4 regions of the Promicromonospora sp. NPDC059942 genome follow, and region 2 is predicted to be linked to each of the others. Evidence: riboswitches for the same ligand, from Rfam matches in the RefSeq annotation. Region 2 holds a riboswitch; each other region holds the start of a gene.
What was found. Region 2 has a riboswitch for cyclic di-AMP ahead of ACFV9Q_RS20430 (C40 family peptidase). Riboswitches for the same ligand answer to the same signal wherever they lie in the genome.
Positions count from the first base shown of each region.

Region 1: linked by a shared signal. The riboswitch ahead of ACFV9Q_RS15580 (C40 family peptidase) and the one ahead of ACFV9Q_RS20430 (C40 family peptidase) in region 2 are both predicted to bind cyclic di-AMP.
Region 3: linked by a shared signal. The riboswitch ahead of ACFV9Q_RS28655 (C40 family peptidase) and the one ahead of ACFV9Q_RS20430 (C40 family peptidase) in region 2 are both predicted to bind cyclic di-AMP.
Region 4: linked by a shared signal. The riboswitch ahead of ACFV9Q_RS27180 (C40 family peptidase) and the one ahead of ACFV9Q_RS20430 (C40 family peptidase) in region 2 are both predicted to bind cyclic di-AMP.

Region 1 is NZ_JBHWLR010000008.1:282,970-290,202, forward strand. It holds gene ACFV9Q_RS15555 (PASTA domain-containing protein) at 1-678, shown strand, start outside; gene ACFV9Q_RS15560 (SRPBCC family protein) at 755-1,240, shown strand; gene ACFV9Q_RS15565 (C40 family peptidase) at 1,589-2,242, shown strand; gene ACFV9Q_RS15570 (S8 family serine peptidase) at 2,329-3,390, opposite strand; gene ACFV9Q_RS15575 (hypothetical protein) at 3,530-4,423, opposite strand; cyclic di-AMP (ydaO/yuaA leader) riboswitch at 4,587-4,782, shown strand; gene ACFV9Q_RS15580 (C40 family peptidase) at 4,784-5,518, shown strand; gene ACFV9Q_RS15585 (hypothetical protein) at 5,646-6,581, opposite strand; gene ACFV9Q_RS15590 (GlsB/YeaQ/YmgE family stress response membrane protein) at 6,587-6,853, opposite strand; gene ACFV9Q_RS15595 (ion transporter) at 7,066-7,233, shown strand, end outside.
Region 2 is NZ_JBHWLR010000013.1:112,022-119,254, forward strand. It holds gene ACFV9Q_RS20415 (MHYT domain-containing protein) at 1-155, opposite strand, end outside; gene serC (phosphoserine transaminase) at 275-1,384, opposite strand; gene ACFV9Q_RS20425 (metal-dependent transcriptional regulator) at 1,467-2,183, shown strand; cyclic di-AMP (ydaO/yuaA leader) riboswitch at 2,335-2,527, shown strand; gene ACFV9Q_RS20430 (C40 family peptidase) at 2,680-3,324, shown strand; gene ACFV9Q_RS20435 (universal stress protein) at 3,488-4,468, shown strand; gene ACFV9Q_RS20440 (aminotransferase class I/II-fold pyridoxal phosphate-dependent enzyme) at 4,543-5,820, opposite strand; gene rocD (ornithine--oxo-acid transaminase) at 5,837-7,233, opposite strand, start outside.
Region 3 is NZ_JBHWLR010000038.1:10,593-17,825, forward strand. It holds gene ACFV9Q_RS28640 (ABC transporter ATP-binding protein) at 1-188, shown strand, start outside; gene ACFV9Q_RS28645 (ABC transporter permease) at 188-2,788, shown strand; gene ACFV9Q_RS28650 (phytoene desaturase family protein) at 3,090-4,958, opposite strand; cyclic di-AMP (ydaO/yuaA leader) riboswitch at 5,087-5,266, shown strand; gene ACFV9Q_RS28655 (C40 family peptidase) at 5,267-6,151, shown strand; gene ACFV9Q_RS28660 (NAD(P)-dependent oxidoreductase) at 6,293-7,233, shown strand, end outside.
Region 4 is NZ_JBHWLR010000029.1:25,429-32,661, forward strand. It holds gene ACFV9Q_RS27170 (ornithine cyclodeaminase family protein) at 1-78, shown strand, start outside; gene ACFV9Q_RS27175 (FAD-binding oxidoreductase) at 164-1,528, shown strand; cyclic di-AMP (ydaO/yuaA leader) riboswitch at 1,736-1,888, shown strand; gene ACFV9Q_RS27180 (C40 family peptidase) at 1,892-2,731, shown strand; gene ACFV9Q_RS27185 (purine-cytosine permease family protein) at 2,841-4,268, shown strand; gene ACFV9Q_RS27190 (cysteine hydrolase family protein) at 4,265-4,855, shown strand; gene ACFV9Q_RS27195 (SMP-30/gluconolactonase/LRE family protein) at 5,114-6,007, shown strand; gene ACFV9Q_RS27200 (hypothetical protein) at 6,158-6,709, shown strand; gene ACFV9Q_RS27205 (YbaK/EbsC family protein) at 6,725-7,219, opposite strand.

The sequences.
Region 1 (7,233 bases), on a different contig from region 2:
TTCGAGCTCCATAGCTTTGGCCCGACGCTTCGCGACGAGCACACCTTCCTCGGCCTCGAGGGGAACCCGCCCGTCAGCCTCGGCTGGGCGGACGTCGCGGCGCTGCCCACGGAGCCGGACGCGCTGCAGGACGTCCTCCTCGAGAAGCTGGAGGTGACGGGCCGGGCCGAGGAGGCGGCGCTCAACAACACGGCCCGGCTGGTCACCGACGCACCGGCTTCGCCGGAGCTGCGCGCCGCGGCATGGGAGCTGCTGGTCAGCCACCCCGACGTCCAGGTCGAGGACGACGTCCGGGACTCCGAGGACCGCCCGGGCACGTCCGCGACATTCGTGCTGTGGGACCGGACCACGACGATCGTCTACGACGAGGAGCAGAACCGTCCGCTCGAGCAGGAGGAGTCGATCGGCAAGATGCACTCGCTGACGACCTACCTCGAGACCGAGTTCACGGACCTGCCCGACGAGGTCGCCGACAGCGTCATCGAGGTGCCCGACCTCGCTGCCATGACGCGTGAGGACGTCGAGGTCGCGTGCCAGCAGAAGCACCTGACCTGCGTGATCGAGGAGGCCGCGTCCGACACGGTGCCCGAGGGGACCGTCGTCTCGTCCGATCCCGTGCAGGGCGCACTCGTCAGCTGGGGTGCCCTGGTCACGGTGGTGCTCTCCACCGGACCCTGACCCGCCCGCACCCGAAGGTCCGCCACGGGCCCCGGGCTGCGCCGGATGCCCTTGAGCCCGGCGTAGCCTGGGGCCCGTGGCTCACGCCTACCGCACCAGCACCAGGATCGATGCGCCTGCCGACGTCGTCTGGCAGATCCTGTCCGACGTCGAGCACATGCCCGCGTGGACCACCGCCATGAGCCGCGTGACGCTGCTCGGTCCCGGGACGGCGCTCGTCGTGGGCTCCCGGGTCGAGATCGACCAGCCGGGCCTGCCGGCCGCGACCTGGGAGGTGGACGGCCTCACCGACGGGCAGGGCTTCTCCTGGTCGAGCAGCTCCACCCCCGGCGTCCGGACCGGGATCGCGCACCGGGTCACGCCGCTGCGCGGCGCCGGGCCGGACGGCGTCGACGGCCGGGACGGCGGTGCCGCGTGCGAGGTGACCATGGTTGTCGCGCAGAGCGGAATGCTCGCCGGGCTGACCAACCAGGTGGTGGGGTCCAGGTCGCGTGAGCTGGCGGACACGGAGCTGGCCGATCTCAAGGCCGAGGCGGAGCTCCGGGTGGGGGACAAGGGCTGACACACCGCCGGAGAGGCGCGTGTCGCATCATTTCGTCCACTGTTCTTTCATAGCCGTCAGGACCGCATTTCGGTGTTGAAAATGCTCCTTACGCTGGGAAAAGGCATCTGGTCGAAAAGTTACGCGCGTTTCGGACAGGCCGATACTTCACGACAAGTGTTATCTGATCGAGACAAGGTGGGTACCCGTATGTAGCGTCAGATTCGTTGCGCCCACCGGAGGCGCAGCCGCGGGCCCCATTCCCCAGACCGGTACGGGACCGCGCAACCGGCGACTTGGAGAACTTCGGTGAGTACCACCGTCCGACGCGGTCGACACCGCGCCGATCATGCTCCTAGCACTCACTTCATGTCCGTCACGCGCACCGCAGCTCGTTCCGGTGCAGTGATCGCGGCATCATCCGGACTTCTCGCCACGGCGTTCGCACCAAGCGCACACGCGATCGCGGGAGACGGTTCGAACCGACTGGCCAAGGAAGTCGCGACGGCACCGGCGGTGCAGGTCGCGAACGACGCACGGCTCACCATCGAGAGCAAGGCCGTCAAGGTCACCCCCGCTCCCGAGCCCGAGCCGGAGCCGGTCGTGGAGACCACCACAGAGCAGGTGACCGCGACGGCCGCGGCCGCCGAAGAAGCCGAGCCGGCCACCCCGGACTACGCGTCCGACGGTTCCATCGGAGCCCAGGCCGTCTCGATCGCGATGCAGTACATCGGCATCGCCTACGCGTACGGCGGCAGCTCGCCCGCCACCGGGTTCGACTGCTCGGGCCTGGTCAAGTACGTGTACGCGCAGCTCGGCGTCGAGCTGCCGCACTCGTCGTCGTCGATGGTGGCCACCGGGTACCAGGTGTCGTCGCCGATCCCGGGCGACATCGTGTGGACCCAGGGGCACGTGTCCCTCTACGCCGGCGACGGCATGGTGGTCGAGGCCGCCAACTACGGCAGTCCGGTGCGCTACACCGAGCAGTGGCAGGACTACGCGGTCTACATCCGCCCGTACTGAGCCACACCGAGAACGCACCGACAACCAGAGCGCAGGAGCACCGCGGCGTGGGCCGCGGTGTTCCTGCGCGCCAGGCTCCCCCGGCGTCAGTACGCGACCGCCGCGGCCGCGTCGACGACGCCGTACCCGTACAGCGGCGTCCACAGCCCGGTGAGACCCAGCAGCGGGTCGTGGGCCGTGCGGAGGATGGCGCTCTCCACCTCGTCGACCGGGCGCCCCTGCGCGAACAGGAGCGCCGCGACCCCGGCCACGTGCGGCGTCGCCATCGACGTGCCCGCGTAGGAGTCGTAGCTGCCGCCCGCGCAGGTGTCGGAACCCGTGCCCACGGGAACCGTCGACCAGACGTCACCGTCGCAGCCGGTCAGCCCGCCCGACCCGCCGGGCGCCGAGACGCTCTTCAGGTCCAGCTTGACCGGCAGCTCCGAGTAGTAGGAGTGGAGCCCGGCCGAGTCGGTGGCCCCGACGCAGATCGCGACGCTGGTGAACGCCGGGTCGCTGCAGAGCGGCGTCGACGAGTTGCCGGCCGCCGCCACCGTGAGCACACCGCGCTCGCGCGCGTAGGCGATGGCGTCCCGCATCAGGGTGTCGACGCCGATGATCGTCAGCAGCTGCCCGCCCAGGCCGGAGCCCAGGGAGAGGTTGATGACGTCGGCACCGTGGTCGGCCGCCCAGCGGATGCCGTCCGCGATGTCCTGCGACGAGCCCGACCCGGCCTCGAGCACCTTGACCGGGAGGATCTTCGCGTCCGGCGCCACGCCCGCGACGCCGATGCCGTTGTCCGTCGCGGCGGCGACGATGCCTGCCACGTGCGTCCCGTGCTCGTCGCCGTCGTTGGTGCCGTCCGGACCCCTGAAGTCCCCTTCGCCGCACGGGCGGACGCCCGCGCAGCCCGTGAAGGTGGCACCCGGCAGGAGCTGCCCCGCCAGGTCGGGCTGGTCGAAGTCGACTCCTGTGTCGACCACGGCCACCACCACGCCGTCGCCGGTGCTGGCCGCCCAGGCCGCCTCGGCGTTGATCTGGTCCAGGCCCCACTGCCTGTCCCGGAGGGGATCGCTGGTCGCGGCCTGCGCACCCGGTGCCACGGCGACCAGCGCCGCCACGACGAGCGCCGCGGAGGTGGCGGCGCCGACGAATGACTTCCTGTTCATATATGCCCCCATTGTTCGCACAGGGGTTGATTACCCCTGAACTGGGGCAAACCTAGGGCGACGGGCTCGGCGCCGAACAGGCCTCGCACCCGGTGGGGGGTGAAATTTACACAATCGCAATCAGTAGGGGCGCGACGTGTCAGGCCCACGCCTCGGAGAGCTCGCTCTCGTCGCCGGCCTCCCGGGACAGCCGGAGCGCGGCGATGGCCGCTCCGAGCAGCAGGGCGACCACCCAGGCACCGAGCTGGTGCCCGTCGGCCACGACCGCCGCGGAGGCGATCTTGCCCGCGGCGATGGCCACGGCGGACAGCGGGTCCTCGGTGAGCGCGGAACCCGGCCAGATGTTCTCCTGCACCGCGAGCAGGGCGGGCCCGGCCGCCTGGAGCACCCAGACGGCGCCGGCGGCGGGCAGCCAGCCGAGCAGCTCGATCGGCCTGCTGTCCACGGTGAGCCCGAACGCGATGCCGAGCGCCACGGCGAACACCCACCACGTGCCGGTCGGGGACACCTCGTTGCCGGGCACGAAGCCCCAGAACCAGCCGTCGAGGAGCACGACCGGCAGGGCGAGGGCGACGCCGCGCAGCGCCGCCGGCCCGAGGCCCGCCAGGAGTCCGGCCCCGAGGCCGACGATCCCGGCCGCGCAGGTGACCAGGAGCATGCCGAGCGGCATGGCGTCACCCGGGACGGTCTCGCGGGCCGCGAGCCACCAGGAGGCGCCGCCGGCCCCGGCCATCGCGAGCAGGGTGCCGGCGATCGCGGCTCCGGCGCCCCCTCCGGCCGAACGGGCCAGGCGGGCGGTCGCCCCGGCGAGCACGCCGCCGAGCAGCGCCATCACGACGAGGCCGACCACTGCGCCGTCGGCCGTGAAGGGCAGCGGAAGGAGGCCCGCCGCGGCGGCGTCAGAAGCCTGCGCGACGCCGGTGACCTGGTACGACAGCTGGGCGAGCCAGGGCAGGAACCCACAGGTCCACCAGACGATCGCACTGATGGGAAACACCCACCAGGCGGAGATACGGGAGTGCGATTCGCCCATGCCGCCGAACGCTAGCGGATGTGTGATGTCGGTCATAACCCCTGAAGCCCGGAACGACGCAAATCTGCGCCTTCGTTGGGTCAGACCGTAATGCGTAACCCGATCGTGACTTTTTCCGTGAACGTGTGTACTTTGACTTCTGCTCCACCCCCACGGTGGAGTCGCGATCCGGACGCCGAGTCCTGTCACCGGTTCGTGACCAGACGTTCAAGACAGGAGCGGGGGACCCATTCCCGGGCGACAGCAGGATCGTCGTCCTCGGGGTGAAGCCGGACGGAAACCCCCCAGTAGCCGTGCGGCCGGGTTGTACTCCTACCCGAACCCGACAGCTGACCTCGCAGGCGGTACAGGAGACATTAGGTGACGAACTCCCTCCGCGGACGGCATCGTGACAGCCGCCCGGCCCAGACACCGCTGACCATCCTCGCTCGTACCGCCACCGAGAACGCCGGCACAGTTGCCCGCCGCGGCGCGCTCGCCGCAGCCGCCGGTGGCGTCCTGATCTCCACCATCGCGACGACGGCCCACGCGGCCCCGGCGATGGACCTGAAGACCGACGTCAAGACCGCGAAGCTCAACTCGGTCGACCTCAACTCCCTCACCGCGGTGGCCAAGCAGTCCGTCGCCGCCGCCCCCACCGTGACCGTCCCGGCCGACGCGAAGATGCCGATCGAGATGGAAGCCCTGGGCACCTCCACGGGCGCCGACGGCGAGAAGGGCGAGGGCCCCGCCGTCGTCTCGGTCGACGCGCCGGACCCCGTCCCGCTCGGCCAGCAGGCCGTCAACGTCGCCTTCAACTACCTGGGCATCACCTACGTGCTGGGCGGCAACTCGCCGGCGGAGGGCATGGACTGCTCGGGCCTGATCCAGTACACGTACGCCCAGCTCGGGATCTCCCTGCCGCACTCGTCGGGCGCGCTGCTCAGCTCCGGCTACCAGGTCACGTACCCCGAGCCCGGCGACATCGTCTGGACGCCCGGCCACGTGGCCCTCTACGCGGGCAACGGCATGATCATCGAGGCCTGGGCCGCCGGCATGCCGGTGCGCTACACCGAGATGTGGCAGAACAGCCCGACCTTCATCCGCGTCGTCTGACCCGGAGCGGAGCCGCAGGCTCTGACGACAAAAGGCAGAGCTGAGCCACTGTCTGAACAGAGTTTCTCGTGAGGCGTCGCCTCCGCCACCGGGTATCCGGTGCGGAGGCGGCGCCTCTCGCGTATCCCTACTCCGGCCAGTCGCAGCTGTCCGCGATGAAGGCGAACAGGTCGGCGCGCGCCGAGTCGGGCATGGGCACGTAGATCACGTGCTGCGTCACGCCGTCGACGCTCGCCGTCACGGGCAGGAAGGTGCCGCGCTTGTCCTCGCCCACGGCGTGGGCGTCGCAGCGGGCGGGCACCACTGCCAGCGTGACGCTGCCGGAACGCTGCCCGTCGAGCGCGGAGCCGGTCCAGCCGGAGTCCTTGCCGGCCGGGTCGGGGTTGTTCATGATCGTGGTCCCGGCGACCCGGTCGATCGTGACCTCGGGCCCGCCGTCCACCGGGTCGATCCGCAGCGTGACCAGGGCGGTCAGCTCCCCGTCGCGCGTCTCGACGGGGATGTCCGGATCGACGGCGAGGCTCGCACCCGCGGCGACCGCGGCCGTGGCGCAGTCCACCGCGTGGTTCCGCGCGAGGTGCCCGCCGGGATCGCCCACCTCCGCGACGACGACGTCGGAGGCCGGACCCAGGTCGTCGAACTCGCCCAGGGCCAGCGTGATCGTGGCCGACGGCGCGGCGTCCGGCACCGGCTCCTCCGGTCCCGCCGGGAAGCCCGCGCACTCCGCCTCGCCGAGCTGGACGTAGACGTCCCGCGTGGTGCCGGGCCGCAGCGCCGGGGTGCGGTTCTCCTTGGTGGGCTGGGACGGGCCGAAACCGTCCGCGTCCAGGGCACCCGACACCAGCGTCATCGTCTCGTCCGAGTCGTTGGTGACCGCGAGGACGATCTCGCGGGCGGCGTACTGCGTGCGCCCCTGGTCCACCTGGACGCTGAGGTGGTCGGCGATGTCGTCGGGCACGGGCCCCAGGGTCGACGACGGCGCGGGCGCGCCCGAACATGCGACCGCGGCCGCCCCGACCAGCGACGTCAGGACGACGACGAGGGTGGTGCGGCCGCGGGCCACAGCGGTCAGGCGGTCTTGCGCCGACCGAAGATCGCCTGCGCGATCAGGATGACGATGACCGCGCCGATCACCGCGAAGAGCCAGGTCGACCAGGACCAGAACTTGTCGAATCCGATGTTGAAGATGAGTCCGCCCAGCCAGCCGCCGAGCATGGCCCCGAGCACGCCGAGAAGCAAGGTGACCCAGAAACCGCCCGGCTGCTTGCCCGGGATGACGATGCGTGCGATGACACCGGCGATCAGTCCGAGGATGAGAAAGGCCCAGAAGCCCATGGCATTTTCCTCCAGTCGTGTTGCTTGCTTGTGCTCTACTCCAGCACTGATTTGGTTCACTTGCCACCGGACCCGCCGATTCACCCCCATATCGGTACATTGCGCTCCGACAAGTCGGGACACACCGCCGCGCTAAGGTTCGCCCGGGCAAGGGGCCCTGAGGCAAGGCCGGAGCGTGGGCTCCGGGCACGGGAAAGTGGAGGAACACCCGGATGAACCAGGAGATCGGCGTACAGGCCGCGCCGCGTACCGGACGAGAGCGGCTGCGTGCCTTCCTCGACCAGAGGTGGGTCACCAACCTCGTGCTCGGGGTGATCCTGGCGAACGCCCTGGTCCTGGGCGCGGAGACGATGGTGGACGGCGAGGCGTTCGAGGTTCTG
Region 2 (7,233 bases):
ATGGCGCCGAAGACGAGCCACGCCGCACGTGCGCCGCCCGAAGCCGCTCGGGCTCTGGACGTGCACGCAAGGCCCGTCGCTGCGCCGGTGCACGAGATCGCGTACGCCAGGATGGGCGTCACGATCCCGAAGGTGAAGTGGTCGATCACTGGCATCTTGTTGAACAGCCCCTCAGAATGGTTCCCTCTGTTGCGGAAACGTTACAGAGTCCCTGTGTACCGGACAATAGGCAGAACTCCCCGTCGAAGGGGTATTGCGGACGTGATCAGGCTGGTCAGAAGCGTTCGACGAGATAGTCGATGCACGCGGTGAGCGCGGCGACGTCGTCGGGCTCGACGGCGGGGTACATGCCGACGCGGAGCTGGTTGCGCCCGAGCTTCCGGTAGGCGAACACGTCCTGGACGCCGTTGGCGCGTAGCTCGGAGAGTACCCGTCCGGCGTCGATCTCGTCGGTCAGGTCGATGGTGCCGACCACCGTGGACCGCTCCTCCGGGCGCCGCACGAACGGCGTCGCCCAGGGGCGGGCGTCGGCCCAGGAGTAGAGGGTCTCGGCCGACGTCGCGCACCGCTCCGCCGACCACTTCAGGCCGCCCTGCTCCAGGAGCCACTCCACCTGGTCGGCCAGGAGCAGCAGCGTCGCGATGGCCGGCGTGTTCAGGGTCTGGTCCAGGCGCGAGTTCTGGATCGCGGTGGTGAGGGACAGGAACTCCGGCACCCAGCGGCCCGACGCCTCGATCCGCGCCGCGCGCTCGACGGCCGCGGGGGAGAGGACCGCCAGCCACAGGCCGCCGTCGGCCGCGAACACCTTCTGCGGGGCGAAGTAGTAGGCGTCGGTCTGGCGCAGGTCGACCGGCAGCGCGCCGGCCCCGGACGTCCCGTCGGTGAGCACGACGGCGCCGTCCGGCCCGGACGGGCGCAGCACCGGGGCCATGGCCCCGGTGGAGGTCTCGTTGTGCGGGGTGGCGTAGGTGTCGACGTCGTCGGCGGCCTGCAGGTAGGCGACCGTGCCCGGCTCCGCCTCGATCACCTGGGACGGCTCGAGGAAGGGCGCCCGCGACGTGGCGGTGGCGAACTTGGCGCCGAACTCGCCGAACGACGCGTGCTGCGCCTTGCGCTCCACGAGGCACAGCGTGGCGACGTCCCAGAAGGCGGTGGAGCCGCCGTTGCCGAGGGCGACCTCGTACCCGTCGGGCGCGCCGAGCAGCTCCGTGACACCCTCGCGAATGCGGCGGACCACGTCCTTGACGGGCGCCTGGCGGTGCGAGGTACCGAGCACGTGGGCGTTCGCCACGAGATGATCTACCTGTCCCGGGCGCACCTTGGAGGGGCCTGAGCCGAAACGGCCGTCGGTGGGCAGCAGGTGTGTCGGGATTGTCAGTGGCACAGAACTAGACTAGAACCTGGGCCGACGCCCGGGGCGCCGAGCCCAGGGCGACTGGACGGCTGCGCGCATGACGGGAGCTGACGTGACGGATCTGATCGACACCACCGAGATGTACCTCAAGACGATCTACGAGCTCGACGAGGAGGGCATCACCCCTCTGCGCGCGCGCATCGCGGAGCGCCTGGGGCATTCCGGACCGACGGTGTCGCAGACGGTCGCGCGCATGGAGCGCGACGGACTCGTGATCGTGACCGGGGACCGCCACCTGGAGCTCACCGAGCTCGGGCACGACAAGGCGATGCGCGTGATGCGCAAGCACCGCCTCGCGGAGCGCCTGCTGACCGACGTGATCAAGCTCGACTGGGAGCACGTGCACGTCGAGGCCTGCCGCTGGGAGCACGTGATGAGCGACCTCGTGGAGAAGCGCCTCGTCGGCCTGCTCGACCACCCCCACCACGACCCGTACGGCAACCCGATCCCCGGCCTGTCGGAGCTCGGCGAGGCCTACACGGACGTGCCGTTCCTGGCCGGGGTCATCTCGCTGCCCTCCGCGTTCGAGGCGGCGGCCAAGAAGGGCGTGAAGGGCGAGCCGCTCGCGGCGTCCCTCACCCGGATCGCGGAGCCGCTGCAGACGGACGTCGAGCTGCTGGCCCGCCTGTCCGACGCCGGCCTCGTGCCCGGCTCGCGGATCACGGCCGAGCTCAGCGACGGGACTTACACGGTGACCGTCGACGGCGCCGGGACGGCGCTGGAGCTCGGTGAGGACCTGGCGCGCCACCTCTTCGTCGCGACCGCCTGAACCGCACCCGAGGGTGTCCCAAACCTTCCGCTTTGTCGGAAAGGTGAGGCCACGTTCCCGACACGCCATGACATTCGTTGCCGGAACGTGACATCGGGGGTGAGGTCGGGTACGTTCAGATCGCTCTCACGGAGTCTTTTTCGTGAGAGTCCTCGGACGGACGCCGAACTCTGTCACCGGCCGGGGCCCCAAGACGACCGCATGACAGAGGCGGGGGACCCACCGTTGGGCGCCAGGGTGCGTCCTAGGGGTGAAGCCGGGTAATCCTTCGGGAATGCACGGCCGGGTGATTTCTCCCACCCGAACCCGACAGCTGACCTCGAAGGCGTACAAGGAGAGGTACTACGTGACCGCACGTACCACCCGCGCACGCCATCGTGCTGCGCGACGCCCCGTGACTCCGCTCACCGAGCTTGCTCAGAACGCCGCCGTTGGTCGTCGTACCGCGGTTGCCGCCGCAGGTGGCGCGCTCCTGGTCTCCACGTTCGGTGGCGCGATGGCAGCGCAGGCCGCTCCGATGGAGACCGGCCACGCCAAGATGAACTCGGTGGACCTCAACGCGCTGACGTCCCAGGCTCGCGAGTCCCTGTCGAACGCACCTGTCGTGACCGTCGCGCCCGACGCCGAGCTGAGCGTCGAGAAGTCCGCCGTCTCGGTGGTCTCGGCCGCCGACAACGAGGACTACCAGGCCGAGCTGGCCGCCCAGGAAGCCGAGGAGGCCGCTGAGGCGGCCGCCGCCGAGGCAGCAGAGGCCGCGGCCAGCGCCGTGTCGACCGCCTCCTCGTCCGTCGACATCCCGGCGTCGGCGATCGGCAACTCCGTGATCTCCATCGCCAGCCGCTACATCGGCGTCCCGTACGTCTCCGGCGGCTCCAGCCCGAGTGGTTTCGACTGCTCGGGCTTTACTTCGTACGTCTTCGCGCAGCTCGGCATCTCGCTGCCGCACTCCTCGTCGGCGCAGGCCGGCTACGGCACCCAGGTGCCGGCGTCGCAGGCCCAGCCGGGCGACCTGATGTGGACCCCCGGTCACGTCTCGATCTACGCCGGTGGCAACACCATGATCGACGCGTCCAAGCCGGGCACCGTGGTCGACTTCCGCACCATCTGGCAGTCGAACCCCACGTTCATCCGCCTGGGCTGACCGCAGCCACGCAGTACCGCAGCAGAGCGCCTGTCCGGGGAGATTCGGGCGGGCGCTCTGCTTTGCCATCTTTCTGCCGTCTTTTTGCCTCCGGATACCCACGACCGGCGCCCCGCCGGTAGCGTTGGAGGGCAAAGATGCACTGCTGAGGAAAGGACTGGCGATGACACGATCCGAGGTCGTACTGGTCGGGGTGGACGGATCGGCCGCGAGTCTGCACGCGCTGGACTGGGCTACCGCCTACGCGCACCGCGTGGGCTGGGCGCTGCACATCGTGTGCAGCTACTCCCTGCCGTCGTTCACCGCCGCGTCGCTCGACGGCGGGTACGCCGCGCTGGACGACACGACGATCCAGGAGGGCGCCAAGGCGGTCCTGGTCGAGGCGGAGAACCGCGTGGCCGACGCCGGGGTCCGCGCCACGACGGAGGTCGCGACCGGTGACGCCGCGGGCGTGCTCGTGGAGCTGTCCACCGACTACGGGCTCGCCGTGGTCGGGACGCGGGGCCGGGGCGGGTTCACGGAGCGGCTGCTGGGCACGGTGTCGTCCGCGCTCCCCGCGCACGCGAAGTGCCCGGTGGTGGTGGTGCCGCTGCGCGCCGAGACCAACCGCGGCGTCTCCTGGACGCCGCCGGACCTCGAGTCGGACGAGCCGGCCGCTGCGCCGGCCGCGTCGGACGTCGAGGCGGGCGGGGTCGCCGAGATCCGGGAGGTGCGCCGGATCGTCGTCGGCGTGGACGGGTCGCCGCAGGCCGAGCGGGCGCTGCAGCACGCGATCGTGCAGGCCAACGCGTGGGGTGCGGAGCTGACAGCGGTCACGGGCGTGCCTGTGGGGAACGCCGGGATGCTGGCGTGGCTGCCGTCCTCGATCGACCGGGAGCAGGTGCTGGCCGATATCGGGGCGGGCATGGACGTGCTGATCGACCGGTACGAGGCCCTGAACCCGGGCCTGCGGATCCGGCGGATCGTGCTCGACGGCACGGGCGCCGAGCTGCTGACGGAGTTCTCGACGGCGTCGGACCTCGTGGTCGTGGGCTCACGCGGTCGCGGCGGCTTCCGCGGCCTGCTGCTGGGCTCGACGAGCCAGGCTGTGCTGCACCACGCGGCGTGCCCGGTGCTCGTGGTGAACAAGCACTGCCCGGACTGACCGCGCGGTCCCGGAACGAGTCAGACCCTCAGGTCACCCGGGTGGCCTGAGGGTCTGACACGTCGGCGTGTCGGTCAGGCCTGCGCGGCCTCGGCGGCCGCGAGGAGCACGCAGGTCGCGACGCCGTCCATCGCCGTGCGGACCTCGTCCAGCGGCGGCATCGACGGCGCGAGGCGCACGTTCTTGTCCTGCGGGTCCTTGCCGTACGGGTGGGTGGCGCCGGCGGGGGTCAGGGCGATCCCGGCCTCCTTGGCGAGCTGGACCACGCGGGCCGCCGTGCCCGGCGCGACGTCGAGCGACACGAAGTAGCCGCCCTTGGGCTCGGTCCACGACGCGATGCCGTAGCCGCCCAGGCGCTCGGTCAGGATCTCGACCACGGCCTCGAACTTGGGCGCCAGGATCGCGCGGTGCTTGCGCATGTGCTCGCGCACGCCGTCGGCCGAGCCGAAGAACATTCCGTGCCGCAGGTGGTTGATCTTGTCGGGGCCGATCGAGGCGACCGACAGGTGCTTCTTGAACCAGGCGATGTTCGCCGGCGAGCTGCCCAGGAACGCGACGCCCGCGCCCGCGAACGTGATCTTGGACGTGGAGGCGAACAGCAGCACGCGGTCGGGGTGGCCGGCCTCGGCGGCCAGCGCGATGGCGTTCGGGCTGGTCACCTCGTCGTCGGTCAGGTGGTGCACCGCGTAGGCGTTGTCCCACAGGATCCGGAAGTCCGGCGCGGCCGCGGGCATCGAGACCAGTGCGCGGGCGACCTCGGCGCTGATGACCGCACCGTCCGGGTTGGAGTAGGTGGGGACCACCCACATGCCCTTGATGGTGGGGTCCGCGGCGACGAGCGCGGCCACGGCCTCGGCGTCCGGGCCGTCCGCCGTCATCGGGACGGGGATCATCTCGATGCCGAAGGCCTCGCAGATCGTGAAGTGCCGGTCGTAGCCCGGCACCGGGCAGATCCAGCGCACCTTCTCCTCGCGCGACCACGGCTTCGGCGAGTCGGGGAAGCCGAACAGCTCCGCGAACGCGACGACGTCGTGCATGGACGTGAGCGAGGCGTTCCCGCCCGCGAGGAGCTGCTCCACGGGCACGTCGAGCAGCTCGGCGAAGATGCGGCGGATCGTGATGCCGCCGTCCAGCCCGCCGTAGTTGCGCGTGTCCGTGCCGGACTCGTCGGCGTGCACGCCGACGCCGGGCAGGGCCAGCATGGGCTCGGCGAGATCGAGCTGCTCCGCCGACGGCTTGCCGCGCGTGAGATCCAGCTTCAGGCCCTTGGCCTGAAGCTCGGCGTAAGCCTGCTGGAGCTCCGCGAGTGCGGGCAGTGTTGCGGTGTTGTGGGACGACGTCGTAGTGGTCACCCCCGGGAGCCTACGCTCAGCCGGCGGCCGGTGACAGCCGGGACCGGCGACGCTTCCGCGGCGGGGCCGGCTTGTCCTCCGGCTTCTCGTCCGGGATGTCTGCCGTGTCCGTGGACGGGGTGGTTTCGACGACGGCCTCGGCCGTCTCGGTCGCGTCCTTGTCGGTGTCGGACGGCGGTTCGGCGGCCGGCTTCTCGGCGGCTCCCGGCGGTTCGGTGGCCGGCGCCTCGGTGTCCGGCTCCTCGGCCGGCGTCGGCTCCTCGGTGTCCTGGCCCGGCTCCTCCGCCTGGGCCTCGCCGTCCGAGCCGCCGTCGTCGGAGCCCTCGCCCGGGCCGCCCCCGGGCCCGCCGTCCCGCAGCGCCACGAGCGACTCCTCCAGGATGTCCAGCGCCATCTCCAGCTCGGGCTGCACGATCGACAGCGGCGGCGACAGGCGGATCGTCGCGTCGTGCGTGTCCTTCGCGAGGACGCCGCGCTCCAGCAGGGCCTCGCACAGCTCGCGGCCCGTGCCGAGCGACGGGTCGACGTCGATCCCCGCCCAGAGCCCCACGCAGCGCGCCCCGGTCAGCAGACCCTGGTCCACGAGCGCGTCGAGCCGCTCCTGGAGCACCTTGCCCGACGCCGCCGCGCGCGCCTGGTACTGCCCCGTCGAGAGCAGGTCGAGGGCCGCGACGCCGACCGCGCAGGCCAGCGGGTTGCCGCCGAACGTCGAGCCGTGGGTACCCGGCGTCAGGACGCCCAGGATCTCCGGCCTGCCGACCACGGCCGAGACCGCGACGATGCCGCCGCCCAGCGCCTTGCCCAGACAGACCAGGTCCGGCCGCACGTCCCAGAGCTCGCAGGCCAGCGTGGTGCCGGTGCGCCCGAGGCCGGACTGGATCTCGTCGGCGACCAGCGCGATGTTCTTCTCGGCGGTGAGGGCGCGCAGGCCCGGCCAGAAGTCGTCCGGCGGCACCACGACACCGGCCTCGCCCTGCACCGGCTCCATCAGCACGGCCACCGTCGTGTCGTCCACGGCGTCGGCCACCGCGGCCAGGTCGCCGAAGGTCACCCGCACGAAACCGGGGGTGAACGGGCCGAACCCGTCGCGGGCGGCCGGGTCGTCCGACAGGCCGACCAGCGTGGTGGTGCGGCCGTGGAAGTTGCCGCCGGCGACCACGATCGTCGCCTGGTCCTCGGGCACGCCGCGCACGTCGTAGCCCCACTTGCGGACCGCCTTGATCGCGGTCTCCACGGCCTCGGCGCCGGTGTTCATCGGCACCACGAGGCTGTCCTCGCCGCCGGTCGTCAGCGGCCCCACGACCTCGACGAGCCGCTGGGCGAACTCCTCGAGCCGGTCGTGGTCGAACGCACGGGACGTGAGCGTCACCTGGCGCAGCTGCGTCATCGCGGCTGCCACCAGTCCTTGGTGCA
Region 3 (7,233 bases), on a different contig from region 2:
GGCCGAGCCTGCTGTTCGCCGACGAGCCCACCGGCAACCTGGACAGCACCACGTCGGCGGAGGTGCTGGACCATCTGCGGCGGTCGGCGCGCGAGCTCGGGCAGACCGTCGTGATGGTCACCCACGAGCCGGACGCCGCGGCGTACGCCGACGACGTGGTCACCGTGCAGGACGGGCTGATCGCCTGATGCGCACCGTTCTCCTGCAGTCGCTGCGCCGCCACCTGCGCCGGTACGTCGCGGCCGCGGTCGCCGTGGTGGTCGCGGTGGCCTTCGTCGTGGCGGTCGGCGTGCTCACGGCCGGCGTCCGGACCGGGATCACGGCCGGCGCCGGGGCGCAGTTCGCGGGCGCCGACCACGTGGTCCGGGACCTGGGCACCCAGAACGCGATCACCTACGCCGCGCAGCACGGCGACGACGTCGCCGTCCTCGGCTCGGCCACCCTGCCGCTGCGCGCCGGCGCCGAGCAGGCCCCCGGCAAGTTCGTCGCGAACATCGCCGCCGCGCCGCGGCTGCGCTGGCAGACGCTCGACTCGGGCCGCTTCCCGGAGCGCACCGGCGAGGCCGTCGTCGACGTGTGGACCGCCCAGGACATGGAGATCTCCGTGGGCGACGAGATCACGCTCGGGGCCGGGTCCACCGCCGCCGACCTCAAGGTGGTGGGCATCGCGGCGGCGTCCGCGAACCTGGGCCAGGCCGCGGTCTACATCACCTTCGAGCAGCTGCTGAACTGGCGCGACGACGAGACCCTCCTGCTGGACCGGGCGGTCGTCATAGGGGACACCGGCCCACTGCCCGACGGCGCGACGGCGGTCACGCCCGAGGAGCACGTCGCCGAGAGCATGGCCCAGCACACCAACAACGTGAACACGCTGTCGCTGCTGCTGCTGGTCTTCGCCGGCATCGCGCTCCTCGTCTCGGTGCTGGTCATCACGAACACGTTCTCGATCCTGTTCGCCCAGCGGGTGCGCGACTTCGCGCTGCTGCGCTGCGTCGGCGCCACGCGCCGCCAGGTGATGGGGTCGGTGCGCCGGGAGGCGGCCGTCGTCGGGGTGCTCGCCTCGCTGGTCGGCGTGGCGGCCGGCGCCGGCCTCGGCTACGGCCTGATCGCCGTGGTCGACGCGCTCACGCGGCAGAGCCCGCTGACCGCTCCCGCGCAGCTCCCGGGCTGGTGGCTGCTGGGCGGGTTCGCGGTCGGGCTCGTGGTGACGGCGGTCGCGTCCTGGCTGCCGACCCGCCGCGTCGTGCGGATCAGCCCGCTGGCGGCGCTGCGTCCCGACGGCGCCGTGGACGTGCGGTCGGGCGCGGGCCGCGCCAGGGTGGCGCTCGGGGTGGTGTTCCTGGCCGGCGGCGTCGCGCTGCTCGCGGTGGCGGCCGTCCAGGACAGCACGGTCAGCATGGTGGCCGGCGGCGGCACGCTGTTCGCGGGCGTGCTCCTGCTCGGGCCCCTGCTGATTCCCCGGGTGGTGCGGGTCGTCGGGGCGCTGCTCGGCCCCGGCGGGCGGCTCGCGACGGAGAACGCCGTGCGCAACCCGCGCCGGACCGCCGCCACCGCCGCGTCCCTGCTGGTCGGCGTCACCCTGACGACGGCGGTGCTCACCGGGCTGGCCACCACGCGCGCCTCGGTGGACGCGAACCACGGCACCGCGCACCCGCTCGACGTCGCGCTCACGTCGTGGACCGGGCCGCTGGACGCCGACGTGCTGGACCAGGTCCGGGCCACGCCCGGCGTGGGCGATGCGATCGCCGTCGACGGCGTGCTGGTGGACCTGACCGGTGGTGACGCGGCCGAGGCCGGAGACGGGGCGGCTGGGAGCGAGGCAGCCGGAGACGAAGCAGCCGGGGGCGAGGCAGGGGGCGGCGACGCTGGGGGCGACGACGCTGGGGGCGAGGCAGCCGGAGACGAAGCAGCCGGGGGCGAGGCAGCCGGGGGCGACGTGACCGCGGCCGACCGGCCGCTCCTGCTGCTCGGCGCGCCCGACGCGAGCGCGGTCGCCCGGGACGGCGGGGCGTTCGCCCGGGTCGAGCCGGGCACGGTCGCGCTGGACGCGGACGTGTACGGCGACGAACCTGCGCAGCGGCTCGGCAACGGGTCCGCCGGCACGGTGACGGCGAGCGCCACCGGGGACGGCGGGCACGACGTCGCCGCCTCGCCCGTGGACCTGCGGGTGACCACGGGTTCGGGCTGGGGCGGGGCCGGCATCGTCGCACCGGAGACGCTGACCTCCCTGGGCTCGCCGCGGACGTACGCGGTGTGGGTCCGCGCCTCGGCCGACGCCGACCCGGTCGCGCTGCTCGCCGACCTGGACACGCTGGCCGACGCGGCTGGCGTCGACGTCGACAACGGGCTGCGGGCCGAGGTGGCCGACAACCAGATGCTGGGGACCGTCACGGCCGCGACGCTCGGGCTGCTGGGCATCTCCGTGGTGATCGCGCTGATCGGGATCGCGAACACGCTCGGGCTGTCCGTCCTGGAACGGGTTCGCGAGCACGCGATGCTGCGGGCGCTCGGGCTCACCCGCCGGCAGCTGCGACGCATGCTGGCGGCCGAGGCCGTGCTGCTGTCCGTGACCGCGACCCTGCTCGGCACGGTGCTCGGCGTGGGGTTCGCCTGGGTGGGCTACGAGACGTTCGTGCAGACGGCGCTCGACGCCGCGACCTGGCGCGTCCCGTGGGTCGAGCTCGCCGCCGTCGTGCCGGTGGGCGCCCTGGCGGGCCTGCTGGCCGCCGTCCTGCCGGCCCGCCGGGCGGCCGCCGTCCCCCCGACGACGGCCCTGACCCTCGACTGAGGACCTGCGCCTGCTGACCTCGGTTCAGCAGGCCGCAGACGACCATGAACCTCGGAGTTCCAGTCGCCCACGGCCTGCTGAACCAAGGTCAGCCGGCGTTGACCACAGCAGTTGCTGCCAAGAGGGGCCGCACTCTGGCAGCAACCGCTGTGCTCAGCACCGGCCGGCGAACCGGCGGCACGGCGGGGCTGACGCCGTCCGACAGAGCCGTTGAGCACAGCAGTTGCTGCCAGCAGAGGCGCCAACCTGGCAGCAGCTGCTGTGGTCAACACCGAGGGTCCGCTGATGGGTCGGGCGGGGGTCAGCGGGCCGGGGTCTCCAGGACCGCCATCGCCGCCGCGCGGCCCGGGATGCCGCTCACGCCGCCGCCGCGGCGGGCTCCGGCGCCGGCGAGCAGCACCCGCGGGTGCGCGGTCGCCACGCCCCAGCGCTCGGCGGCGCCGCCGACGCCGGCGCCGACGTCGGCTCCGACACCCAGCCCGGTCGCGGCCGGGGCGTCCGCAGGCCCGGCCACACCCGACCCGGCCACACCCGACCCGGCCACACCCGACCCGGCCACACCGGATCCGGCCGTGCCCGACCCAGCCCCGCCCGACCCGGCCACGCCCGCCCCCACCGACGACGACCCAGCGCCTGACTCGGCACTCGACCGGTCCTCCGCGAACGGCCAGCTCAGGTCGCGGTGGAAGATGTGCCCGCCCGGCAGCCCCACGTCGCTCTCCAGGTCGACCGGGGTGCGCACCTCCAGGCAGGGCGCACCGTCGGCGTCGAGCGCGAGCACGTCCTCGATGGGCTCGGCCAGCACCGTGTTCAGGGACGCGAGAGTGGCCGCCAGGGCCCGCTCGCGAGCGCCGTCGGGGTCCGCGCGGAAGAGCCGGGCCGGCATGTGCAGCCCGAACAGCGTGATGGTCTGCGCCTCGGTCGCGGCGAGCTCCGGGCCGAGGATCGTCCGGTCGGACAGCGTGTGGCAGTAGATCTCGCTCGGCGGCAGGTCGGGGATGCGCCCGGCGGCCGCCTGCGCATAGGCGTCCTGGAGCTGGGTGAGCGACTCGTTGACGTGCAGCGTTCCGCTGAACGCCGCCACGGGGTCGACGTCGTCGCGCAGCCTGGGCAGCCGGCGCAGCAGCATGTTCACCTTGAGCTGGGCGCCCTCGGGCCCCGGACCGGCAGCCCCGGCCGACCCCGGCTCCGCGGAGGACGAACCGGAGGACGAACCGGAGGACGAGCCGGAGGCCGCACCCCGCCCGGCCGCGGCGAGCAGCCGGTCCAGCTCCGCCGGCGCGCAGCCCGCGAGCACGTGCCCGGCGGTCACGCCCCGGGTGCGCCCGTCGGCGTCGGTCCAGGCCACCTCGGCCCCCACGGCCCCGGGGTCGACGGCGGTGACGGTCGCCGAGGTGACGATCGTGGCGCCGGCCGCCACCGCGGCGTCGCGCAGGGCGCCGGAGACGGCGCCCATGCCGCCCACCGGCACGTCCCAGTCGCCGGTCCCGTTGCCGATCACGTGGTAGAGGAAGCAGCGGTTCTGCCGCAGGGACGGCTCGTCGACGTCGGCGAACGTGCCGATCAGGCCGTCGGTGGCGGCGACGCCCCGCACGACATCGTCGGCGAAGGTGCGGCGCAGCACCTCACCGAGGGGCTCCTCGAAGAGTGCGCTCCAGGCCTCCTCGCCCACGCCGTCGGACACGAGACGCCGGACGGTGGCGCGCGGGAGCAGGGGCTCGGTGAGTGTCGGGGCGAGGCGGCGGGCCACCTCGGTGGTCATCGCGTAGAACCGGCCCCAGGCCTCGAAGTCGGCGTCGGAGCCGGTCAGGCGGCGGAACGAGGCGCGGGTGGCGGCGTCGTCCTGGGTGTCGACCAGCAGGCCGCCGTCGGCCACGGGGGTGTAGGAGGAGAAGCGGCGGCGGATGAGGCGGACCGGGAGGCCGAGCTCGTCGACGATCCGGCGCGGGAGGAGCGAGACGAGGTAGGAGTAGCGCGACAGGCGGGCGTCGACGCCCGCGAACGGGCGGGCCGAGACGGCGGCGCCGCCCACGTGGTCGGCGCGCTCCAGGACGAGGACCGAGCGCCCGCCGCGGGCCGCGTAGGCCGCCGCGGTGAGGCCGTTGTGACCGCCGCCGACGACGACGACGTCGTACCGGGCGCGCAGGGTGTCGAGCGGGGAATCGGGCATGCACGCCATGGTGACACGCGGCACTCATTGCCAGGAACGTTCCATCACAAGACGGTATGTGACCTAATCGTGACATTTACGCAACGGACGAGTACGGTCGATCTCGCCGCTCCAGCAACGGGGAGGTCCAGGCCCGGACGCCGAATCCTGTCACCGGTCCTGAGCAGCCAGAACGTGACAGGGGCGGGGGAACCAGGTAAGCCGGGCACGCGAGTGTCCTCGGGGTGAAGCCTCCTTGTGAGGCCGGGTGATCGCTCTCCCCATCCGAACCCGACAGCTCACCTCGTAGGCGTCCGAGGAGATCACTGGTGACCGTACTCACCGACCGCACCCACGACTGGGCGGACGACCAGGCAAACCGACCCAGCAACCGGGGGCGGCACCGCGCCGAGGGCCCCGCTCTCACCCCCTTCACCGCTCTGACCCAGACAGCAGCCGAGAATGCCGCCCGTACCGGCGCCATCGCGGTCGTCACGTCCGGCATGCTCGCGTCGGTCTTCACCCAGACCGCCCACACCGCGCCTGCCGAGTCCCACACCCAGACCACGCTCGCGAACAAGACGTTCGACACCAAGACCCGTGCGGGCCTGGCCGAGAACCTCGTGACCAAGGTCGAGGTCGCCCACGACGCCGACTTCCAGTCCGAGAAGGGTCGCGTCACAGTGACCCCGTACGCCGAGACGGACGCCGGCATCGCCGAGGCCAAGGCGAAGGCGGAGGCCGAGGCGCGCGCCAAGGCCGAGGCGGAAGCCAAGGCGAAGGCCGAGGCGGAGGCGAAGGCCGCCGCCGAGGCTGCGGCGGCAGCAGCCGCCGAGGCCGAGGCCGCCGCGGCGGCAGCGTCCGAGTCCTCCGCGGACCTCGGCCAGCAGGCCGTCAACCTCGCCCTCGAGTACGTGGGCGTGCCCTACGTGTGGGGCGGAGCCTCCCCCAGCGGCTTCGACTGCTCCGGGCTCATCCAGTACGTCTACGCCCAGCTCGGGGTCAGCCTCCCGCACAGCTCGGCCTCGATGTCGACGGTCGGCTACCAGGTCTCCGCCGCGGAGGCCCAGCCGGGCGACATCGTCTGGACGTCCGGCCACGTCTCGCTCTACGCGGGCAACGGCATGGTCGTCGAGGCCCAGCAGGAGGGCGTCCCCGTGCACTACACGGAGATGTGGCAGACCAACCCGGTCTTCATCCGGGTGACGGGCTGACGCCTCCCGGCACATCACGCAGTACCCGCACGACTCGCAAGAACCCCCGGCACAGAGCGCCCGCCCGGCCGTCCCGAGGTTCCCCTCGGACAAGCCGGACGGGCGCTCTGCTTCGTGCCCCGGTCGGGTAACGTCCCCGGCGTGAAGATCCTCGTACCGGACGTGCCCTTCGACCTCGACTTCCCGTCCCTGCTGCCCGACGGCGGAGCCTCCTTCGCGCCCGGCGGCACCGACACCGTCGCCACCTACGCGATGAACGAGCCGATCCCTGCCGAGCACACCGACGCCGAGCTGCTCGTCACCTGGTCCAGCCCGCCCAAGATCGTGGCCGACGCCGCCGAGCGGCTGACCGGCCTGCGCTGGGTGCAGACCCTGTCGGCGGGCCCGGACGTCGCGCTGCGCTCCGGGTTCGCGCCCGACGTCGTCATCTCTTCGGGGCAGTCGCTGCACGACGACACCGTCACCGAGCACGCGCTGGCCCTGATCCTGGCGTCGGTCCGCCGGATCGATGTGTCCCTGGCCGCGCAGCGGGAACACCGCTGGGCCAAGGAGATCGCGTTCGCCCAGGCCGACGGCGTCACCGGCCGCGAGTACTCGCTCGACGGCGCGCGCGTGACGATCTGGGGCTTCGGGTCGATCGCCCTGCGGCTGGCACCGCTGCTCACCGCGCTCGGCGCGCAGGTCACGGGCGTCGCCTCGCGGGCCGGCGAGCGCTCCGGCTACCCCGTGGTCGACGCCGGCGGCCTCGACGCGCTGCTGGCCGAGACCGACCTGCTCGTCTCGCTGCTGCCCGCCGTGCCCGCGACGCGGCACATCCTGGACGCCCGGCTGCTGGGCCTGCTGCCGCCGACCGCGCGGTTCGTGAACGTCGGCCGCGGCGCGACCGTGGACGAGGCCGCCCTGGAGGACGCCCTGCGCTCCGGACGGCTCGCCGGTGCCGCGCTCGACGTCATGGAGACCGAGCCGCTGCCCGCGGACTCGCCGCTGTGGGACGTGCCGAACCTGATCCTCACGCCGCACGTCGCGGGCGGCCGGCCGCGCGGCGCGGCCCGCTTCCTGGCCGACCAGCTCACGGCCTGGCG
Region 4 (7,233 bases), on a different contig from region 2:
GTCAAGACCACCGGCATGTCGTGGGAGGACCTCGTGGTGGCCGAGGCGGTGCTCGCGGGCGCGCCATCTGGCGCGTGACCCAGGTCACGCAGCCCTCCGGTCACATCTTCCAGGCCTGGCGAGTCGACACCTTTGTTCGGCACACCAGCCTGGAAGGAACGTCATGACCTCAGCACTCGACACCCTGCGCCGCGACTTCGGCGGCGACCTCATCGAGCCGGGCGACGCCGACTACGAGTCGGTGGCGCGCTCGCGCCTGGTCGCGGGCAGCCCGGCCTACGTCCTGCGGCCCAAGACCGTCGGCGACGTGCAGACAGCCGTCCGGTTCGCCTCCGACTCCGGGCTCGCCCTGTCGGTCCGCGGCGGCGGCCACAGCTTCCCCGGCTTCAGCACCAACGACGGCGGCATCGTGATCGACCTCGGCGAGCTCGCCGACGTCGAGGTGCTCGCAGCCGACCCTGTCGACCCCGCGCGCCACCTCGTGCGGATCGGCGGCGGCGCCAACTGGGGCCAGGTCGTGGACGCGCTGGCCCCGCACGACCTCGCGATCTCCTCGGGCGACACCCGGAGCGTCGGCGTCGGCGGCCTGACGCTGAGCGGCGGCATCGGCTGGAAGGTCCGGAAGTACGGGCTGGCCCTCGACAACGTCGTGGCCGCCCAGGTGGTCACCGCCGACGGCGACGTCGTCACCGCGAGCGCCGACGAGCACCCGGACCTGTTCTGGGCGATCCGTGGCGGCGGCGGCAACTTCGGCGTCGTGACGTCGTTCGACTTCGCGGCGCACCGCACCACGCGCGTCTTCTTCGGCAAGGTCTCGTTCCCCGCGGCCGAGGCCGCCACCGTGCTCCAGGGCTGGGCGGACTACCTCCGCACCGCGCCGGAGGAGCTCACCTCCATCGCGAACCTCGCCAACCCGCTCGCGGGCGGGCCGGAGGCGCCGGTGGAGATCCACGTGGCGTTCGACGGCGACGACGCGGACGCCGCGGCGCGGGCCCTGGAGCCCCTCCGCAAGCTCGGGACGGTCGTCGCGGACGACGTCGAGCTGATGGCCTACGCGGACGTCCTGGTGGAGGGCGGGACGCCGCCGCCCGGCATCCACGTGGTGGCCCACGACGGCCTCGTGGACCAGGAGTCGGTCGCCGAGACCCTGCGGATCCTCGCCGAGACCGGCACGTCGCCGGGCGCGCCGTCGATCTCGATCCGGAGCCTCGGCGGCGCGGTGTCCCGCGTGCCGGGCGACGCCACCGCGTACGCCCACCGGGGTGCGGAGCTCATGGTCACGACCTTCACCGGGGGCCCGGCACCCGTGATCGAGGCCGCGCGGCCGGTGCTGGACGGGCTCTGGGGCCGGCTGGCTCCGTATCTCAGCGGGGCGTACGCGAACTTCCTCACGACAGCGGATGAGACGGACGTCACAGACGTCTACCCGAAGTCGACCTACGAGCGGCTCGCCTCGGTCAAGCGGCAGTACGACCCGAGCAACCTGTTCGCCCGGAACCACAATGTGCGACCTGGACAGATGTCCTAGTCGGGACCTTCGGCCCGGTGGGCACCGTCCTCGATCCGTACGGCGCCCACCGCATTAGCGTAGGTCGGACATTCCGGTCAATAGCTCCAGCGCCGACCGGGATGTCCGTAACGCGATCGTGACTTTCGGGCCCAGGCGGGCTACGGTCGGTCCCGCTCGCGGGGAATTCCGTGGGCACTCGTGGTGGACGCCGAGCCCTGTCACCGTCACGAGACTGCTCTGAACAGATGACAGGGACGGGGGAACCAAGTACGTGGGCACCGCCAGGTGCCCTTGGGGTGAAGCCGCACCAGCAGGACGCGGCCGGGTCATTCTCCGATCCGAATCCGACAGCTCACCTCGTAGGCGCCGGGAGAAATTGCTGTGACCACACGCATGCCCGGGCGCCATCGTGCTGCCCACGCACCCCTCACCCCGCTGACCCCGATCTCCCGTGCCGCATCCCGCGGCATCTCCGCGACCGCCCGCCGTGGCGCGGTCGTCGCCGCCGGATCGGGACTCCTCATCTCCCTGCTCGGCATCCCGGCCAACGCCGCCCCCGCGAACGACCCCAGCACGAACACCGCTGAGCTCGAGGCCGTGCGCGACGCCGTCCAGGACGCCACGCAGAAGTCGACCGACGCCGAGGTGGCCACCGCCGCCCTGACCACGGCGAAGGTGGACACCGCCCCCGCTGTGAAGGTCGCCGCGGACAGCGAGTTCGCGCTGGAGACCGGCACCATCAAGGTGACGCCGGCTCCCGAGCCGGAGCCGGAGCCCGAGCCCGTCGTCGAGGCTGAGCCTGTCGTCGAGGCCGAGCCCGCCAAGCAGGAGGTCAAGGCGACGACCGTCGCCGAGAAGCCCGCGGAGAAGGCAGCCCCGGCCGCCAGCTCCGGGTCCAAGATCGTCGACATCGCGATGCAGTACCTCGGCGTCCCCTACGTCTGGGCCGGTGCGACCCCCGCCGGGTTCGACTGCTCGGGCTTCACGTCCTACGTCTACGCCCAGATCGGCATCACCCTGCCGCACTCCTCGGCGGCGCAGCGCAATTCCGGCACCGAGGTCTCCGCGGCCGACGCGCTGCCGGGCGACATCATCTGGTCCCCGGGCCACGTCTCCATCTACACCGGCAACGGCATGCAGATCGAGGCCCCGGTCCCCGGCCAGACCGTCCGGGAGTCCAAGATCTGGCAGGACAGCCCGGTCTACCTCCGGATCAGCTGACACCTCCGGGCGTCCCGGCTCCACCGGAGCCGGCCTCCGGATCGCACGGCTCGAAGGGCCCGCACCAGCACGGTGCGGGCCCTTCGTGCGTCGTGGCAGGATCGCCACCATGAGCAGCGCGCCCACGAGCGTCGAGACCAATGCCCTGAACACCATCGACGAGGCCGAACGGCGCGGTTCGCCGCGCAACCTCTTCTGGCCGTGGTTCGGGGCCAACGTCTCGGTGCTCGGCCTGGGGTACGGCTCCTACCTGCTGGGGTTCGCCGTGTCGTTCTGGCAGGCGGTCGTGGTCGGCACGATCGGCATCGTGGTGTCGTTCCTGTTCTGCGGGTTCATCTCGCTGGCCGGCAAGCGCGGGTCGGCGCCCACGATGGTGCTCTCCCGGGCCGCGTTCGGCGTGCGGGGCAACAAGCTGCCCTCGCTGCTGTCGTGGATCCTCACGGTCGGCTGGGAGACGGTGCTCGTCGCGCTGGCCACGCTCGCGACGTCGACCGTGCTCGGAACGCTCGGATGGGGTGGCGGCACGGTCACCAAGGTCGTGGCCCTCGTGGTCGTGGCGGGCATCGTGGTGGTCGCGGGCGTCTTCGGCTTCGACCTCGTCATGCGGCTGCAGGTCGTCATCACGGTGCTGACCGCCGTGCTGACCGTCGTCTACATCGTCCTGGTGCTCGACCACATCGACTGGGCCGCGGTCGCCGCGATCCCCGCCGGCGGCAGCCCGCAGGTGATCGGCGGGCTCGTGTTCATGATGACCGGCTTCGGACTCGGCTGGGTCAACATGGCCGCCGACTACTCGCGCTACCTGCCGCGCTCCGCATCCGGGCGGGGCATCGTCGGGTGGACCACGCTGGGCGCCTCGCTGGCCCCCGTCGTCCTGCTCGTGTTCGGCCTGCTGCTCGCCGGCTCCGACCCCGTGCTCAACGAGGCGATCGGCGCCGACCCGATCGGCGCCCTGTCCACGATCCTGCCCACCTGGTTCCTCATCCCGTTCATCGTGGTCGCCCTGGCCGGGCTGATCGGCGGCGCCGCCCTCGACATCTACTCCTCCGGGCTCGCGCTGCTCTCCCTGGGGCTGCCCGCGCCGCGCTGGGTGGCCGCCGCGATCGACGGCGCGCTCATGGTCGTCGGCGCGATCTACGTCGTCTTCGTCGCCGACTCCTTCATCGGCCCCTTCCAGGGCTTCCTCATCACCCTCGGCGTCCCCGTGGCCGCCTGGTGCGGCGTGCTGCTCGCCGACATCCTGCTGCGCCGCCGCGACTACGCCGACGCCGACCTGTACGACCCCGCCGGCCGGTACGGGTCCGTGAACTGGGCCGCCGTACTGCTCGTGGTCGTCGGCACCGGCATCGGCTGGGGCCTGGTGACCAACACCTACGCGCCCTGGCTGCAGTGGCAGGGCTACCTGCTCGGCCCCCTCGGCGGGACGGACGGCGACTGGGCGTGGGCCAACCTCGGCGTGCTCGTCGCCCTGGTGATCGGGTTCGCCGGGACGCTCCTGCTCAGCGCCCGCGCGGTGCGGCGGCAGGAGGAGCGATGAGCAGCGGTGCGGACGCCGTCGGGCCGGACGTCGTCGGGCCGGACGCCGCCCTGGTCGTGATCGACATGCAGGACGTGTTCGCCGTCCCGCCCAGCCCGTGGGCTTCCCCCGACTACCCGCGCGCGCTCGCCGGGACCCGGCGCCTGCTCCCCGCGTTCACGGGCCGCACCGTCCTGACGCGGTACGTCGCCCCCGCCGTGCCCGACGGCGCCTGGCGCGCCTACTTCGACCAGTGGCCGTTCGCGCTCGTGCCCGAGGACGACCCGCTGTACGAGATCACCGACCTCGCCGACGTCGTCGCCGCGGGCGCGCCCGTCGTCACGCGCACCACCTTCGGCAAGTGGGGCCCGGAGCTGGCGGCCGCCACGCGCGACGCCGGCACGCTCGTGGTGGCGGGCGTGGCCACCGACTGCTGCGTGATCTCCACGGCGCTGGCCGCGGCCGACGCGGGCCGCCGGGTGCTGGTCGTCGAGGACGCGTGCGCAGGTTCGACGCCGGAGAACCACGAGCGTGCCCTGGAGATCATGCGGCTGTACGCCCCGCTGATCGAGGTCGCGACGGTGGCCGACATGCTCGGTGCGCTCTGAGGCCGGCGTCGGGCAGGCCCGGGACGGACGGCCTGGTCACGCGGGCCTCCGGGGTACACAGCACGAAGGCGAGGGGTGCCGGGAGGGCTGAATTGCGTTCGGCCGGGACCCGCGTTATCTGGCTGCACCGAACAGTCCATCCAGGGTGAACTACTCGGAGCCAGGCCGAACGACGTTCAGCGGACCCGGCACCCTCGGGTCCCGTACACGTCGCCTGGCACCTGTCACAAGCAAGCAACCGGACACAGGAGGACAGACGTGACCGTCAACAGGATCCGCGCCCGGTGGGAGCGCCACGACGAGCGGTTCGCCCCCGTGCGCGGCGACACGTACGCCGAGGTGCTCTTCGACGAGGGCAGCTGGCTGGAGGGCCCGGCGTACTCGCCGGCCTGGCGGACCCTGCTGTTCAGCGACATCCCGAACGACCGGGTGCTCGCGTGGGACGAGGCCACGGGCGCCGTCGGCGTGTGGCGCAGCCCGGGCGGCTACGCCAACGGGCGCACCGTCGACCGCGCGGGCCGGATGCTCCAGTGCGAGCACGGCAGCCGGTCGGTGACGCGCACCGAGCCCGACGGGAGCGTCACCACGCTGGCCGACAGCTGGGAGGGCAGGCGCCTGAACAGCCCGAACGACCTCGTGGAGCACAGCGGCGGGAGCGTGTGGTTCACCGACCCGACCTACGGGATCCAGAGCGACTACGAGGGCTTCGCCGCCGTGCCCGAGGCCGGGGGCACCCACGTCTACCGCCGGGACCCGGACGGTTCGGTCACCCGGGTCGCCGACGACTTCGCCGGACCCAACGGTCTGGCCTTCTCCGCCGACGAGCGCACCCTCTACATCGCGGACAGCGAGCGCAAGCACCTGCGGCGCTTCGACGTCGGGCCGGACCTGACGCTGTCCGGTGGCGAGGTGCTCGCGACCTGCGACGCCGGGACGTTCGACGGCGTCCGGGTCGACGACGGCGGCCGGATCTGGGCGGCCGCGCACGACGGCCTGCACTGCCTGGACCCCGACGGCACGCTGCTGGGCAAGCTGCTGCTGCCCGAGGTCTGCTCGAACCTCACGTTCGGCGGGGCCAAGCGCAACGTGCTGTTCGTGACGGCGACCAACCTGCTGCTGTCGATCCGGGTGACGGTCACGGGGCTGCGCTGAGGCTGGCGCTGCTGACCCTCGTTCAGCAGGCGCCAGACGTCCATTAAGCCTGCGTGGGTGGTCGCCTGGAGCCTGCTGAATGCGAGTCAGCCGCTAACCGCACAAATCGGGCGTGTTGTTCGCTAGCGTTGCGCCCGGAGGTGGTCCGGGATGCTGACCCTGGAGTTCGCTCGTGACCTGGTGTTCACCGCGGTGCTGTTCGGCACGGTCACGTTCGTGTGGGCCGGGTGGGCGCAGGAGCGGCCGCCGGCCGGCGTCGTCTGGCGGGTCGTGCTCGGCGCCCTCAGCGCGGGCGGCCTGGTGCTGCTCGGCCTCGGCCTGCCGACGCTGATCCGCAACTGGGACACCCCCACGGCGATGGCCTCGGGCAACCCCGCGATGATCGCCTACATCGTGGTGTTCTGGCTGGAGGTCGCCGTCATCGCCGGGCTCGCGATCTTCTACGCGCGCACCGACCGCCGGCACCTGCTGGCGCCGACCGTGCCGATCGTCGTCGGCACCCACTTCGCACCGCTGGCCCTCGTGTTCGAGCAGCCCATCCTGATGCTCGCGGCGGTGCTCATCACCGCCGCGGGTGTCGCGAGCCTGTTCCTGCCCAGCCGGGTCGCGGCCCCAAGCTTCTGGTGCGGCATCCTGGCGTCCCCGGTGTTCCTGGTGCTGGGCACGATCTCGCTCGTGGCGGGGAGCGGCGCGCTCGGCTGACGGCCGCAGGCCGCGTCAGACCTCGGGGGTGACCGCCGTCGGGGTGCCGCCCGTGATGCGGACCAGCTCGTCGAACGTCGTCGGGAAGACCGTCTTGGCGTGCCCGGCCGCAGCCCACACCTCGTCGTACGCGCCGAGTGCGGTGTCGATGTAGGTGCGCACGGGCGCCGGGTGACCCACGGGCGCGACGCCGCCGATGACCTGGCCCGTCGCGTCCCGGACCTGCTCCTTCGACGCCCGCGTGATGGTGGCGCCCACCTGCTCCCCCAGCCAGTCCGTGTCGACGCGGTGGGCGCCGGAGGTCAGCACGAGGGTCGGCGTCCCGTCGAACAGGAACACGAGCGAGTTCGCGATCTGGCCGACGCCGATGCCGAGGAACTCGGCAGCGAGTGCTGCGGTGGTCGCGGCGTCGTCCAGCCAGCGGACCTGGCCGGTGGCGCCCGCCTCGGCGAGTGCTGCGGTGACCTTCTCGACGGCGGGGTGGATCGGCGCGGGCACGGAGTTCGACATGCGGCGATCCTAGA